2 regions of the Anaerobacillus sp. 63XJN7_5_ISO-PGPR-S23-430 genome follow, and region 1 is predicted to be linked to the other one. Evidence: predicted binding sites of a transcription regulator. Region 1 holds the regulator's gene; the other holds the start of a gene.
The links. Region 1 encodes NrdR, which represses ribonucleotide reductase genes. Its sites were predicted from a motif close to AACACNATATATNGTGTT; they were not measured.
Positions count from the first base shown of each region.

Region 2: a site for NrdR is predicted at 2,039-2,056, ahead of AC0VYJ_RS14140 (vitamin B12-dependent ribonucleotide reductase). Genes of this name have one in related genera too.

Region 1 is NZ_CM149686.1:2,995,600-3,003,608, reverse strand. Features, by position in the region: gene speD (adenosylmethionine decarboxylase) at 23-412, shown strand; gene AC0VYJ_RS15820 (cytosolic protein) at 565-954, shown strand; gene nrdR (transcriptional regulator NrdR) at 1,028-1,486, shown strand; gene AC0VYJ_RS15810 (replication initiation and membrane attachment family protein) at 1,560-2,906, shown strand; gene dnaI (primosomal protein DnaI) at 2,922-3,854, shown strand; gene AC0VYJ_RS15800 (putative sporulation protein YtxC) at 3,956-4,792, shown strand; T-box leader at 4,849-5,064, shown strand; gene thrS (threonine--tRNA ligase) at 5,107-7,044, shown strand; ribosomal protein L20 leader region at 7,222-7,343, shown strand; gene infC (translation initiation factor IF-3) at 7,433-7,936, shown strand; gene rpmI (50S ribosomal protein L35) at 7,959-8,009, shown strand, end outside.
Region 2 is NZ_CM149686.1:2,680,882-2,688,890, forward strand. Features, by position in the region: gene AC0VYJ_RS14140 (vitamin B12-dependent ribonucleotide reductase) at 1-1,925, opposite strand, end outside; gene AC0VYJ_RS14145 (lipoate--protein ligase family protein) at 2,330-3,160, opposite strand; gene AC0VYJ_RS14150 (rhodanese-like domain-containing protein) at 3,459-3,830, shown strand; gene gcvPB (aminomethyl-transferring glycine dehydrogenase subunit GcvPB) at 3,996-5,453, opposite strand; gene gcvPA (aminomethyl-transferring glycine dehydrogenase subunit GcvPA) at 5,450-6,793, opposite strand; gene gcvT (glycine cleavage system aminomethyltransferase GcvT) at 6,820-7,920, opposite strand.

The DNA.
Region 1 (8,009 bases):
AATTTAAAGGGGGAATTTTGCTATGGATACAATGGGTCGTCACGTCATTGCTGAACTATGGGGCTGTGACATTGAAAAATTAAACAACATGAAATTTATTGAAGAAACGTTTGTTGAAGCTGCTCTTAAGTCCGGTGCTGAGGTTCGTGAAGTTGCATTTCATAAATTCGCTCCACAAGGCGTTAGTGGTGTTGTTATTATTTCTGAATCACACTTAACGATTCACAGTTTTCCTGAACATGGTTATGCAAGTATTGATGTATATACTTGTGGAGATCTTGATCCGAACGTTGCGGCTAACTATATTGCTGATGCTCTCGGTGCAGATTCACGAGAAAACATTGAACTTCCTCGAGGCATGGGTCCGGTCAAACCTAAAGTTAGAGAAGAACAGTCAGCGTTTACTTCATAATAATACAATGATTGAAAAGGGTGCTCAGTGCACTCTTTTTTTATATTCACTAAGAAGACATCTCGCTTTTCCTATCGGTCCTATTCCTTTCAATGTGATTGATTTATCAGTCATTTATTGCTATTCTTAAAAAAAATAGAGGAGGACCTGGGGTGGGAATAAAAGAATTTTTTAGCAACCGTTCTGAAACTGGGGAAAGACATCCGAATGATGCTCTTAAAACCCATTATTTTAAAGCGACAAAGGAACAGGCTTTTACAGAAGCGAAAGCCGTCCTTCAACAACACTATAAAGGTGAAATCGTTACGAATTCTCCGGAGCGTGGAGAATTTGTTTTTCAAGTGAAAGGTCCTAAAAAGGCCCTTATTGTTGTAACAGTTGTCACGGTTCGTGCTTATAGAACTGCCGTTGATTTCTCTGTTTCAACAGAGACGCCACTTCCAGTTGATTTCGGATACAGTAAGAAAGTCATTGCAACCATTTATAATGATTTAAAAAAGAAACTTACGTTAATCGGAACAGGGATTTCTGAGCAGTTTTAAGGGTAGGTGTGTCTTGACACATTTTATGCTAAAATAGTAGTAGAAATCTTGTTCGTTTAGTGGAGATGATCTTATGCGTTGTCCCAACTGCAATCACAATGGTACAAGGGTGCTTGATTCTCGGCCGGTTCACGAGGGCCGTTCGATTCGTAGGCGCCGTGAGTGTGAATCGTGTACGTATCGATTTACGACATTTGAAACAGTTGAAGAAATACCGCTTATAGTAGTGAAAAAAGAAGGAACTAGAGAAGAGTTTAGCAGGGATAAAATTCTTAGAGGTTTAATTAAAGCCTGTGAAAAAAGGCCTGTTCCACTTGAAACTCTAGAAACAATTGTTAATGAAATCGAACGTGATCTTCGTAATCAGGGAGCTTCCGAGATCAGTAGTGATGTTGTGGGAGAGCTTGTTATGGATCAGCTGGCAAAGGTTGATGAAGTTGCTTATGTTCGATTTGCTTCTGTCTATCGTCAATTTAAAGATATTAATGTCTTTATCCGCGAATTAAAAGAATTAATTAACAGAGCAGAATAACAAAGGGGGAGCTTCGCGTAAGCTCTTTTTTTGTACGGTTTCAAAAATTATGAGGAATACAAAGGTGAAGCATATGCATTGGAAAGAACTTCTTCCTGTTGATACGCTTCAGATTGAAGCATCCGGACTTTTGCACGAGTATGATCGAAGAGTACTAACATTGTTATATCAACCTTTAATCGGGGCTCCGGCCTACAGTCTTTATATGACTCTCTGGAGTGCTCATGAGCAGCAGAATCATTTTGTTACAACAATGACTCATCATAATTTGCTACTTATGATGAGATGGGATTTGAAGAGAGTACTTGAAGAGAGACGTAAATTAGAAGGAATTGGCCTGTTGAAAACATATGTAAAAGACAGTGGAGATCCTAGACATTTTACTTATGAATTGCAAGCTCCTCTCACACCGGAACGCTTCTTCAATGATGGCGTACTGAATATTTATTTATTCAATCGATTAGGACGTAATCGATACAATGATCTAAAAAAGCACTTCACAGTGGAAAAGGCAGATCTAGCTGAGTATAGTGACGTGACTGCATCATTTAATGAAGTATACGATTCTCTTCACCCGTCTGAAATGACTGGTATGAGCGAAGTAGAAGAGGAAGTAACGATAGAGAAACGTGATGAAAATAAAGGCCTTGTTTTTACTTCTTCGCAATTCGACTTCGATATGATGAAGCAGCACATTTCTGATATGATTGTCACTGAGAAAATGTTTACAGAGTCTGTTAAGAAAACGATTGAGCGACTTGCTTTTGTGTATAAAATTGAACCATATGAAATGGGCCGGATTGTGGAACAAGCTGCAATTCACCATGACGAACTTTCTGATGATCTATTGCGAAAGGAAGTAAGCAGTTGGTTCGCGCTTGAAAATCGTGGCAAAGTGCCTGCTCTCCAATATAGAAGTCAACCTGTTTCTTTACAAGAGTTTCATAAGAAAGAACCTGAGACAGAAGAAGAGAAAGCGGCGCAGAGATATGAACAGATGACGCCATATGATATTCTTCAGCGGGCAGCTGAAGGGGGAAAACCTTCTGAAGCAGATATGAAGCTTGTGGAGCGAATAATGGATGAACAAAAGCTGACTCCTGGTGTTATGAATGTCTTACTTGATTTCATTCTAGAAACGCAGGATAAGAAGTTATCGAAGAATTATGTAGAAAAGTTTGCGAGTCACTGGGCAAGGGCAAGGGTAAAGACAGTAAGAGAAGCAATGAACCTTGCCATTAAAGAGCTTCAGCAACCGGCCAAGAAAAAAACAGGCTCTTCCAATCGTGGGAAACCTGCCGCTAGAAAAGACAAAGTGCCTGAATGGATTTCAGATCAAAAAGAACCGGATATGTCTCATGAGGAGCGATCTGAGAAACAGGATCAGCTTAAAAAGATGCTAAGTAAATATAAGAAATAAGCGGGGTGAACAAGAATGGAATCAATCCAGGAATCATTTAACAAGATGCCAGGCAATAAGAAATTCCAGGAACAGTACCAAGAGATGAAGAAGGCTATTATGGCCGATGAAGATATTCGTGCATTTATTGAAGAGCATGACGAGGTCGATGACAAAATAATTGATAGAAGTCTTGCAAGACTATATGAATATACAACACAAGCAAAGCGATGTGAAGGATGCCCTGGTCTCTCGAACTGCATTAATATGATGGAGGGGTACGAGCCTGAGCTATTTATTAATCGTTCGGTGATTGATATTCGCTACAACCGTTGTCCAACAAGAATTGAAGATGATAAGAACAAAAAGCGTAATCAGATGATTCAAAGCTACTATATTCCGAAAGAAATTCTTCAGGCTACCTTCGCGGATTTGGATGATGAAGATCCTGTTAGAATTGAAGCGATTGGGACGGCGATTCAATATGTAGAAGATTTCGTTCCTGGTGAAACCACTAAAGGGCTTTATATTCATGGAGGTTTTGGGGTAGGGAAAACGTTTATTCTCGGGGCTATTGCAAACCAGCTGGCGAAAGAAAAAGGGGTTCGTTCTCAGTTTATTTATACTCCGGATTTCTTCCGTCAAATGAAAAGCGCCATTCAAGATCAATCTATTGATGAAAAGCTTGATTATTTAAAAGAAACACCGCTCTTGATACTTGATGATATTGGAGCGGAAAATATCTCAAGTTGGGTACGAGATGATATTCTTGGAACTTTATTACAATATCGTATGACTGAGGGGTTACCAACTCTGTATTCATCTAACCTGGACTATGCTTTGCTTGAAGATCATTTAGCTTATTCCCATAAAAGTGGAATTGAAGAAACGAAAGCTAAGCGGATTATGGAGCGAATTAAGCACTTTACCACGCCTGTATTTTTAGAGGGTAAAAATAGACGAGTTTAAAGTCTTCCATTACGGAAGGCTTTTTTTTTGGTTCTATACATCATTTCGCATATTCTGCCATATAGATTCTAATGAGAAGGTAGTGGACAGGAGGGAATGCGTTGGTTTCGATAACATTTACTGATATAGATGACTTCCAATTTGTATTCGATCAATTGAACAAGTTCATTAAAATCGGTGACTCAGTCATTGTAAATGAAGAAGAGTTAAGTCTTTCTGTTGCGATAGGCCCATATGATACAAAACTGTGTTATCAGATTTCTCAATGCATTGCTAACTGTGTGAGTACCTTCTATGAGAAGCGTTGGATGGAACAGCTATTAACTTCAACGTATTATTATCAAGATAAAGATGAAATTGGTGAAATTACATCCATTGCTCGAAGTATTGGAGATGGGGATAAAGAAGACTATCCAGGTGCTCATCGCTATGCTAATCGAAGGGACGTACTGCTTCAGTCAACATTATCGTGTATTGAACAGGGTGGAACCATTTTGTTTGATTCTTTTTTAAGATTTCGAACGGGTCCTTATCGTGCTTTGCTAAATGAATTGATTGGAGAAGCGATTGACGAATATAAACTTGAACAAGAATATCAAAACTTCGTTGAAGGTTTAAGAATTCTATTGCGATCCAGGCAATCTCTTCAGAAAAAAGTAGTTCTTGTTTATGATAAAACATATCAATTATTTGATATGAATGGGTCACTATTAACTGGTATAGAAGGGAAGTTGGAAGATCTTCCTGTTGGGCTAACCATAGATGAGATAGATTCTGAAATTCTATTTCCCCTTCTGCTGCTTGCTCCAGAAGAAGTTTGTATTTACACGGATGATTCCGATGAGGGGCTCGTTCAAACAATCCGAAATGTGTTTGAAGAAAGGTTAAGTTTTTTTCCGTATCGTATGTCTAAACTATTTTTTTCAGGCAATCCTTAAAATAAGCTTGATTTTCATATGTACACTACTTATAATACCTACATACACGCATATACGTAATTGTTACGATAAGGACATGGGATGTGTTGTTAGCTTTCAGAGAGGGAAGGATTGGTGCGAACTTCCTAGCGAGACGAGCATACTTACCACCTTTGAACTCTGCCCTGGAAATGGGGTGGCGTTTCTGCTACGTTACAGCAGTCTGAGCCGTATAGGTTATTATCTTATGCGGGAAGCAGGGTGGAACCACGAGATCAACACTCGTCCCTTTTGGGATGGGTGTTTTTTATATGCAAAAAAAGGAGTGAAGAAGCATGGCTGAAATGGTAAAAATAACGTTTCCTGACGGTTCTGTAAAGGAATTTAATAAAGGGACAACAACGGAAGAGATTGCAAGCTCAATCAGCCCGGGCCTAAAGAAAAAGGCTCTTGCAGGAAAAGTGAATGGTGTTCTTTTTGATTTGAGACGCGAAATTGAAGAAGATGCTTCTATTGAAATTGTAACACCTGAAAGTGAAGACGGTCTTGAAGTGCTTCGTCATAGTACAGCGCACCTTATGGCACAGGCAATTAAACGCCTCTACAGTGATGTAAAACTAGGAGTAGGGCCGGTTATTGATAGTGGTTTCTACTATGATATTGACTGCCCTGTATCTATTACGCCTGAGGACCTGCCTAAGATTGAGAAAGAAATGAAGAAAATCATTAATGAAAATCTTGAAGTGAAGCGTATCGTTGTAAGTCGCAGTGAAGCAGAGAAAATGTTTAAAGAGATTGGCGATGAGCTCAAATTAGAGCTATTAGAAGCTATTCCTGCTGACGAACAAGTGACAATTTATGAACAGGGTGAATTCTTTGACCTTTGTCGTGGACCACACGTTCCATCTACTAGTAAGATTAAAGCCTTTAAATTACTTTCGATTGCAGGCGCTTATTGGCGTGGAGATAGCGAAAACCAGATGCTTCAACGCATTTATGGAACAGCTTTTCCAAAGCAATCTCAAGTTGAAGAATACCTTCATCTTTTAGAAGAAGCTAAAGAACGTGATCACCGCAAACTCGGTAAAGAACTTAAGCTATTTACTATTTCCCAAGAGGTAGGACAGGGACTTCCGATTTGGTTGCCAAGAGGGGCGACTATTCGTCGGACGATTGAACGATATATTGTAGATCTTGAGGAACGTCTTGGGTATAACCATGTATATACACCTCACCTTGCAAATGTTGATCTATATAAAACAAGTGGTCACTGGGATCACTATCAGGATGATATGTACCCTCCGATGAAAATGGATGAAACAGAAGAACTTGTTCTTCGTCCAATGAATTGCCCGCATCATATGATGATTTATAAAAACGATCTGAAAAGCTATCGTAGTCTTCCATACCGCGTTGCGGAGCTTGGAACAATGCATCGATATGAAATGTCTGGAGCGCTAGCAGGTCTTCAGCGCGTACGTTCGATGACGCTAAATGACGCTCACATCTTCTGTCGTCCTGATCAAATCAAGCAAGAATTTATTGAAGTTGTCGAGCTTATCCAGGAAGTTTATAAAGACTTTAACATCAGTGACTACTCATTCCGTCTTTCTTATCGCGATCCAGCAGATAAGAAAAAATATATCGACAATGATGAAATGTGGGAAAAAGCACAAAGAATGCTTAAAGAAGCAATGGATGACCTAAACGTCGAATATGTGGAAGCTGAAGGCGAAGCGGCGTTTTATGGTCCGAAATTGGATGTTCAGGTGAAAACAGCTCTAGGTAAAGAGGAAACTCTTTCGACTGTTCAACTTGACTTCCTACTTCCAGAGCGATTTGATCTATCTTATATTGGTGAAGATGGCAACCACCATCGTCCAGTTGTTATTCATCGCGGCGTTGTTTCTACAATGGAACGCTTCGTAGCATTCTTAATTGAAGAATACAAAGGAGCATTTCCAACTTGGCTTTCACCTATCCAGGCGGAGATTATTCCGGTATCAGAAGTTCACTTAGAATATGCGAAGAACGTTCAGAAAAAACTTCAGCGTGCAGGAATTCGTGTCGAGGTTGACGAACGCAATGAAAAGATTGGTTACAAAATTCGTGAAGCTCAAATGCAGAAAATTCCTTACATGCTCGTAGTAGGTGATAAAGAGGTTGAAGGTGAAGCGGTTAACGTACGCCGCTATAGCCAGCAGGATTCTGAGACTGTTTCATTGAATGATTTCACAGCTAGAATTGAAGAAGAAATTAAACAGAAGAAGTAATGTAAGACCGGCATAATTGCCGGTCTTTTATTAATATAGAAAAGAAATTTACAAAAAACACTTGTCACAAAGGGAAAGATTCGTTATGATAATCAAGTGCACTTCGAACGAATCTTATCACCTTGACATACATTTGGTCAGCATGGTATACTGTCTTAGGTAATTAAATATCGGAAACAAAGCAAGCAGAAGCGCCCGCTTCTCACCTGATTGACGCCGTAACTGGTAGTTTGCAGGTACACTGTTCTTATAATTGTGTAATGTGTGGGTGCCGTATGCGCCGACGCTTTTTTTATGCTTTGAACCGGATATAAACCATTTAATGACATCATGTTAGATGATCATCATCGAACAATAACCATGGAGGTGGCTGATTATTAGTAGAGATATGAACGTCAATGAGGGCATTCGTGCTCGGGAAGTACGTCTAGTTGGTGCAGACGGAAACCAAATTGGTGTGAAATCCAAAACTGAGGCATTAGATATGGCTCGTAATGCAAATCTTGATCTTGTAATGGTTGCTCCAAACGCGAAACCTCCTGTTTGTCGCATTATGGACTACGGAAAGTTCCGCTATGAGCAGCAGAAGAAAGAGAAAGAAGCGCGTAAGAAACAAAAGATCATTACCGTTAAAGAAGTTCGCTTGAGCCCGAACATTGAAGAACACGACTTCAATACGAAGCTTCGTAATGCACGTAAGTTTCTTGAAAAAGGCGACAAAGTGAAAGCATCGATCCGTTTCCGCGGACGTATGATTACACACTCTGATATCGGTAAAAAGGTGCTTGAGCACCTAGCAGAAGATTGCAAAGATATTGCAACTGTTGAGTCCAAACCAAAAATGGAAGGACGCAGCATGTTCCTAATCTTGGCACCTATCGCAGAAAAGTAATTCTTGAAGGAGGAACTCACTCATGCCAAAAATGAAATCTCACCGTGGAGCTTCAAAACGGTTTAAGAAAACT
Region 2 (8,009 bases), 310 kb from region 1:
CGTATACCATAGTCCATAATGCTGTCGCGTAGGTCATTTGGCATTTGTTGCATATAACCTGTGTTAACAAATGCTTCACGTAATCTATTTGTTTCCGCAACTGTTTCACCCTCAAGGAAAGGGAAGCTTCCCTTTTCTTTAGCAAGATCCACAGAAGCACGATAAGCTGTTGTAGCAATTGTTTCAAAAATCTGATCTGTTAAATTATTCCCTTCTTCTGATCCATATATTGTTTCACAGTATATAAGAAGGTCATGTAGCCCCATTACTCCTAGTCCTACTCGACGTTCGCCAAGAGCTTGCTTCTCATTCTCTTCTAAGAAGTAAGGTGTCGCATCAATAACGTTATCTTGCATGCGTACGCCAACTTCAACCGTTTCTCTCAGCTTATCGAAATCAACAGTCTTTGTCTCCTTATTAGCCATCTCAGCAAGGTTCACTGCTGCTAGGTTACATACAGAGTAAGGTGCTAATGGTTGCTCACCACATGGGTTAGTAGCGACAACTTTTTGACCGTAAGAAGTTGCGTTTGTTTTTTCATTTGCATTATCAATAAAGAAGATACCTGGCTCTGCAGAGTAAGTAGCACAAATATTAATTAAATCCCACAGCTCTTTTGCCTGAACCTTACGATAAGTTCTTACTGGAAAGCCTTGCTTCTCCCAGTCACGTACATCCCCTGATTCATGCCAGTTCTCATTATAAAGTGCCATTTGTTCTTTCGTATAGTTCTCTACATCCGGGAATCGAAGTTCATATTCAGAATCATTTTCAACCGCGTCCATAAAGTCTTTAGTTAAACAAATCGAGATGTTTGCACCAGTCAAGAAGTCAGGATTGTGGACAGAATACGTTCCACCCGTTGCAAGCTTATCCTGCGCATCCTGCATCACTTTTTCTTCAAAGCCACCTGTTCCGGGAATACTACGGTAGTTTAAGATACTTTGGTACATAGATCTTTCCGACTCTGAGAGCGGTGTGAATTTCAACTTATCTTCTGCAAGTTTCTTAATTTGTTCATCCTTTGTATTCTCCATAAGGAAACGAAGAATGCGTGGATTCTGCATTTTTGAAATGATAAATTCAATAATATCAGGATGCCAGTCAGCGAGCATAATCATTTGGGCCCCACGTCTTGAGCCACCTTGCTCCACTAGATGCGTCAGCTTTGCAATATCATCCAGCCATGAAACCGAACCTGATGATTTACCATTCACACCCCTAGCAAGCGTGTTTCTAGGACGAAGTGTAGATCCGTTCGTTCCTACTCCACCACCTCGACTCATAATCTCCATTACTTGTTTACGGTGTTCAGAAATACCTTCTCTTGAATCCTGTGGAAACGGCATAACGTAACAGTTAAAGTACGTCACTTCCGTATCAGCTCCAGCTCCGTAAAGCACACGTCCTGCAGGAACAAAGTTCATTGATGAAAGTTCTTTATAGAAACGATCTTCCCAATATGTCTTTTCCCCATCTGTTTTCTCTACATCAGCAAGACCACGTGCATTACGACGAGCAATTTGCTCATAATATACTTCCAAGGGCTTTTCTATGACATCCAACGAACGGACAATAATACCTGATTCTCTTTCTTCTTCTGTGTCTAAAACGCCAACGTAATCCTCATGAACAGCTACAGTTGCTTTCTTAGATTGAAGATCGAATTCTTCAATATACCCAAGACCTCTTGCTGGAAATTTTGGATCTTCTTTAATCGTTAAGACAACAAAATCACCTTTTTGTAATGTCTTTTTCTCTGTATCTTTAAATGCATAGCGGTCAAGCATCACAAGACGACTAACACCTTTGTGAGTTAGATGCATATCCTCTGTAATCGGATGAACCTGCGCAAACATTTCAATATCCTTATTCAACTGCTCAATGTTAATAGATCTTCTTTTTTCATTGGTTTGTATTGTCATATAAACCCCTCCGTTTCGACATTTATACACTTAAGAGCATCTCTAGATGTATGTAGCTATGATAAATCGTCTTGATTAATAGTAGCACATGTACACGAACCAGACAATCATTTTTAACCATATATAGTGTTCAGAATTCTTCAATCAATACTACATATAGTAAAAGAGCGAATACTTTAGCGATTTGTCAACTTTCAAATCCAGTGAAAATGAAAGGTTTTCCTCGATAAATAAAGGTTAGATTAGAAGAATAGAGAAAAAAGAGGAATTTTGTCTATTGCACATTTTTCCACACTCTGCCTTTTTAACATAGGAGACAAAAATTAATTAGTTAACAGACCATGATTAAGATTAGAACATTTGTTCTTGTTAAGTCAATAGGAAAAAGCACCCAACGAAGGTGCTTATTTGCTAAAGTTCCATTCCTTGCTAGCGTATTTCTCCTCTGCTAGTTGAACAACAAAGGACTCTTGTTCATCCGTTAGTTGATATGGAACCAATTCAATATCAAGCCCCTGTTGAAAACCATCATAAAAAGCTTTAACCGCTTCTGATATCGATACAGGAGTTTCACGGAGTGCATTAATAGCTACAGCCTTTTTTCTAAAACCTCGCTGCATCCGCTCACGTATCCGTTCATTTTTAAATTTGAAACAATCAAACAATTGGTCCTCATCAATGTCAAGAAGAATCGATCCATGCTGGAGAATGACACCTTTTTGACGAGTTTGAGCGCTCCCAGCGACTTTTCGCCCTTCTACAACAAGTTCATAATAGGATGGAGAGTCAAAACATACACCCGACCTTGGTGCACGTAGCTCTTCTTTCTCTGCATCCGTTTCAGGAACAGCGAAATAAGCATTCAATCCAAGTTTTCTGAAACCAATCAATAACCCTTCTGAAATAACCCGGTACGCTTCTGTTACGGTTGAGGGCATGTCTGGATAATCTTCAGAGACAATAACGCTATAAGTCACTTCCTGATCATGAAGGACAGCTCTTCCACCAGTAGGGCGTCTCACAAACCCTAGACCATTTTTTTCTACAGCATCCATATTAATATCACGTTCGATACGCTGGAAATAACCAATTGAAAGTGTTGGGGGATTCCACCCGTAAAATCGAATAACAGGGGGGATAGTCCCATCACTATGCCATTTCAATAATGCTTCATCAAGTGCCATGTTATAAGCTGGAGAACGTTCTCCCGAATCAATAAATGCCCATTGCTTCATTTTCGGAACTCCTTTATCACTGTCAGTTTTCTAACACCTTCCCTATTCTAGCAGAGGAGAAAATGGATGACCAATGAACACTCTCAATTATTTTAGCTATGTCTTGAACATTATTGGTTTTTCGATCTTTCGAGTATAGGCGAATCTCCTCTATCCCAACTAATTTAGAACAAATTTGATTTAATTACTGAATACTACCTATTCTTTTTATAGTTATTCCTTTTTTCTTTTGCGGAAAGCCGAAAAGACGTGTAAACTTAAAGTTGTCGATTTTACTTGAAAGGGTGTAACAAAGTTTATGGAATGGATTATCGCAATACTCGTCGCGATCATTGTGTATGTTGTCATTACTCGATACATGCAAAAGAGGAATTTGAAAACGTTAACGGAGGAAGAATTCCGTGCCGGCTATCGTAAAGCCCAACTGATTGATGTTCGTGAACCAAACGAATTTGATAATGGCCATATTCTAGGGGCAAGAAACATCCCTGTTAGTCAGCTAAAAATGCGAATTAAAGAAATCCGCAAAGATCAGCCAGTTTATATGTACGACTACAACGGAATTATTGTAGCTCGTGCTGCAAGCATTCTTAGAAAACATGGCATTAAAGATCTTTATCAATTAAAAGGCGGCTTCAAAAAATGGGGCGGCAAAGTAAAGAAAAAATAAAAAGCAGCTGCCTTTGCAGCTGCTTTTTTTGATTGCTATTCAGCAACTCAAAATGGCTTTGTTGATTTTGCATCATTGATTTATCCATGTTAAACGTATCTCTCATTTGAATGAGCCATAATCGAGTAGTGAACAATATAAATTAACAGGGCCTATCAATAAGCATTAGGCTTTTTGATAACGTAAAACAGGCTTTCTGGCAGCCGTGGTTTCATCAAGGCGACCAATAACTGTTGTATGTGGGGCTTCCTGAACAATTTCCGGATTTTCCTCTGCTTCTTTTGCAATTTGAAGCAGTACATCACAGAACTCATCAAGTGTTTCTTTTGATTCTGTCTCCGTAGGTTCAATCATCATACATTCCTCAACGTTAATTGGGAAATAGATCGTTGGCGGGTGGTAACCAAAGTCTAGCAGTCGCTTTGCCATATCAAGCGTTCTGACACCAAGTTTCTTTTGTTTTTTTCCTGAAATCACGAATTCATGCTTGCAGTGCTGTTCATAAGGTAACACAAAGGCATCTTGTAAGCGTCTCATCATATAGTTAGCATTTAATACCGCATTTTCCGATACTTGCATTAAGCCTTCTGGCCCCATAGTACGAATATACGTATATGCTCGAACATTGATACCGAAGTTACCATAGTAAGGCTTTACACGACCAATGGACTGAGGACGGTCATACTCGAAACGATAGGCATTATTCTCCTTCACGAGTACCGGCTTAGGAAGATAAGGAATTAAATCAGATTTAACACCAACCGGTCCAGATCCAGGTCCACCACCACCATGAGGTCCAGTGAAAGTTTTGTGTAGATTTAAGTGCACAACATCAAAACCCATATCTCCAGGACGAGCAGCCCCCATAATAGCATTCATATTTGCACCATCGTAATATAGCTTTCCACCTGCGTTATGAATAATTGACGCCATCTCTGTAATCTGTTCTTCAAATAGTCCAAGTGTATTTGGATTTGTCAGCATCAGCGCAGCCGTATCTTCATCTACTACACGTTTTAAATCTTCAAGATCAACTAGACCTTTTTCATTTGATTTCACTGTCACTGCCTCAAAACCAGCAACTGTTGCAGAAGCAGGGTTTGTACCGTGAGCTGAATCTGGAACAATGACCTTTGTGCGATTGAAATCACCGTTCGCTTCATGATAAGCACGGATCATCATTAATCCTGTCCACTCTCCGTGAGCACCTGCTGCAGGTTGAAGCGTTACTTCATCCATACCTGTTACAGCCACGAGGTTTTCCTGAAGATTGTACATCATTTCTAGCGCACCTTGAACGCCCTCCTCTTCTTGAAGCGGATGTATGAAGGCAAAGCCAGGATACCTTGCTACATCTTCGTTAATTTTTGGATTGTACTTCATCGTACAAGACCCAAGTGGATAGAATCCAGAATCCACTCCATGGTTACGCTTAGACAAGGCTGTATAATGACGCATCAATTGTAATTCTGACACTTCTGGTAACTCTGGTTCTGTTTTACGATTAAACTCTTCTGGCAACCACTGATCTAAATCCATATCAGGAACATCAAGTTCAGGTAGACTATAAGAAATACGCCCCGGTTCACTTAGTTCAAATATTAATGCCTGATCTTTACTCATTGTGCTCCCCCCACTTCTTTTACGAATGCATCAATTTCTTCTTTCGTCCGATTCTCTGTAACAGCTATAAGCATGTGATCCTTCAGTTCTGGATAATCTCTTCCAAGATCATATCCACCAATAATCCCTTTTTCTAATAACATTCGATTAAGATCTTTAACCGAACCGTTTAATTTAATCACGAATTCATTGAAGTACACTCCATCAAAAACGGTTTCAACTCCCGCCTGTTTCAGCTGACTATTTGCATAATAAGCTTTCTTCATATTTTGCTCTGCCATATGTCGAACGCCTTCTTTACCAAGAGCACTCATAGCAACTGAAGAGGCAAGAGCATTCAACGCCTGATTGGAACAAATATTAGAAGTCGCTTTATCCCTTCGAATATGTTGCTCGCGTGCTTGTAAGGTTAGAACGAAACCGCGCTGTCCATTATCATCAGTTGTTTGCCCAATCAAACGACCTGGTACTTTTCGCATCAGTTTTTTTGTCACTGCGAAATAACCACAATGCGGTCCACCAAATTGTGCTGGAATTCCAAACGGTTGACAATCTCCAACAACGATATCTGCCCCCATCTCTCCTGGAGGAGTTAAACGACCAAGGGCAAGCGGGTTACTTGAAACAACAAACATCGCTTTTTGCTCATGGACAAGCTTTTCAATTTCGGGTAAGGGCTCTAACTGACCAAAAAAGTTCGGGTACTGAACCATAACACATGCAGTATCTTCGTCGATTTCATTTTTCAATTTATTAAGATCTGTACACCCATTCATCGTATCTACTTCAACCACTGAAAGACGCTGTCCACGCGCATATGTATCAATAACAGCACGGGCTTCAGGATGTACGCTCTTTGAAACAATGATCTTTTTCTTTTTAGTTTGTCCAGCACTGAGCAGACCAGCTTCGGCAAGAGCAGTTGGACCATCATACATCGAGGAATTCGCAACATCCATTCCAGTAAGTTCGCTTATCATTGTCTGAAATTCAAAAATGGCCTGCAATTCCCCTTGTGAAATTTCAGGTTGATATGGAGTATAAGCTGTATAAAACTCTGAGCGACGAATTACATGATCTACAACAGAAGGAATAGCGTGATCATAAACACCAGCACCAAGAAAAGATACATTCTCCTGTGTATTCGCATTCTTAGAAGCCAGTTTTGACATATATCGAATCAGTTCAGGTTCAAATAACTGTTTCTCTACTTTAAGATCTCCCTTAAAACGAATAGCCTCCGGAATATCTTCAAAAAGAGCTTGGACTGAGTCCACTCCAATTGTTTCAAGCATTTCCTTTCGATCTTGATCAGTTGTCGGCAAGTAGCGATGTTTCATATGTTTTTCTCCTCCTCTATTTCCCTTTATTTCTGTCGTTTATAAAATGGTGATGGAACAACTTTAGCTCCCACACGTTTGTTACGAATTTCAACATCTAGCTCAGTACCCATTTCTGTAAACTCTTTCTTTATTAATACAAGACCAACATTTTTCTTCAAAGTTGGAGATTGTGTCCCAGTAGTAACTTCGCCAATCAATTGTTCCCCTTTGTAAACAGGATAGTGGGTCCGCGGAATCCCGCGCCCAGTCATTTCAATCCCAACTAACTTTCGCTCAAGACCATTTTCACGCTGACTTAGTAGAACAGATTTTCCGATGAAATCAGCTTCTTTACTAGTTTTAACAGCAAAACCTATTCCCGCTTCTAGCGGAGAAATATCTTTCGTTAACTCCTGCCCATAAAGAGCTAGCTTTGCCTCAAAGCGAAGCGTATCGCGAGCCCCAAGGCCACAAGGTAGAATATTTTCTGGCTCCCCCGCAGCAAGAATCGCCTTCCACAGTGAAGGGGCATCCTCCCAAGAAGTATACAGTTCAAAACCATCTTCACCCGTATAGCCGGTTCTAGACACTAACGTATTAATGCCCTCAATCACGACTTCATTCTGAAATTTAAAGAAACCGATAGTTGAAAGATTCACTTCCGTTAGACGTTGGAGAATCATCTCTGCTTGTGGACCCTGAATAGCAAGTTGGGCCATCTGACTTGATATGTTCTGAATAGAAACTCCTTCGATAAGGTGTTTTTCAAGCCAGTCAAAATCTTTCTCAGTGTTAGCAGCATTAACTACCAATAAATAATGGTGTTCTGAGTGCTTGTACACAAGAAGGTCATCCACAGTTCCGCCATCTTCATAGCACATTGCTGTATATTGAGCACCGTTGACCTTTAGTTTGCTTATATCATTTGTCATCATCTTTTGAAGGTAATGAAGCGACTGTTCACCACTAACATCAATTTCTCCCATATGAGAAACATCGAATAAACCAGCTCTCGTTCTAACGGCCTCATGCTCTTCTTTAATACTTGAAAACTGAACCGGAAGAGCCCAGCCTCCAAAATCAATTGTTTTAGCGCCCATAGCTTTATAGGTTTCAAATAATGGTGTTTTTAATAGTTCACTCATCTTATTCCCTCCTAAAATCATTCATCTTAAAAAGCTTATACCGAAGCATAAAAAAGGACAGAGAAAACCGCTTTAAGTAGCGCGGTTTC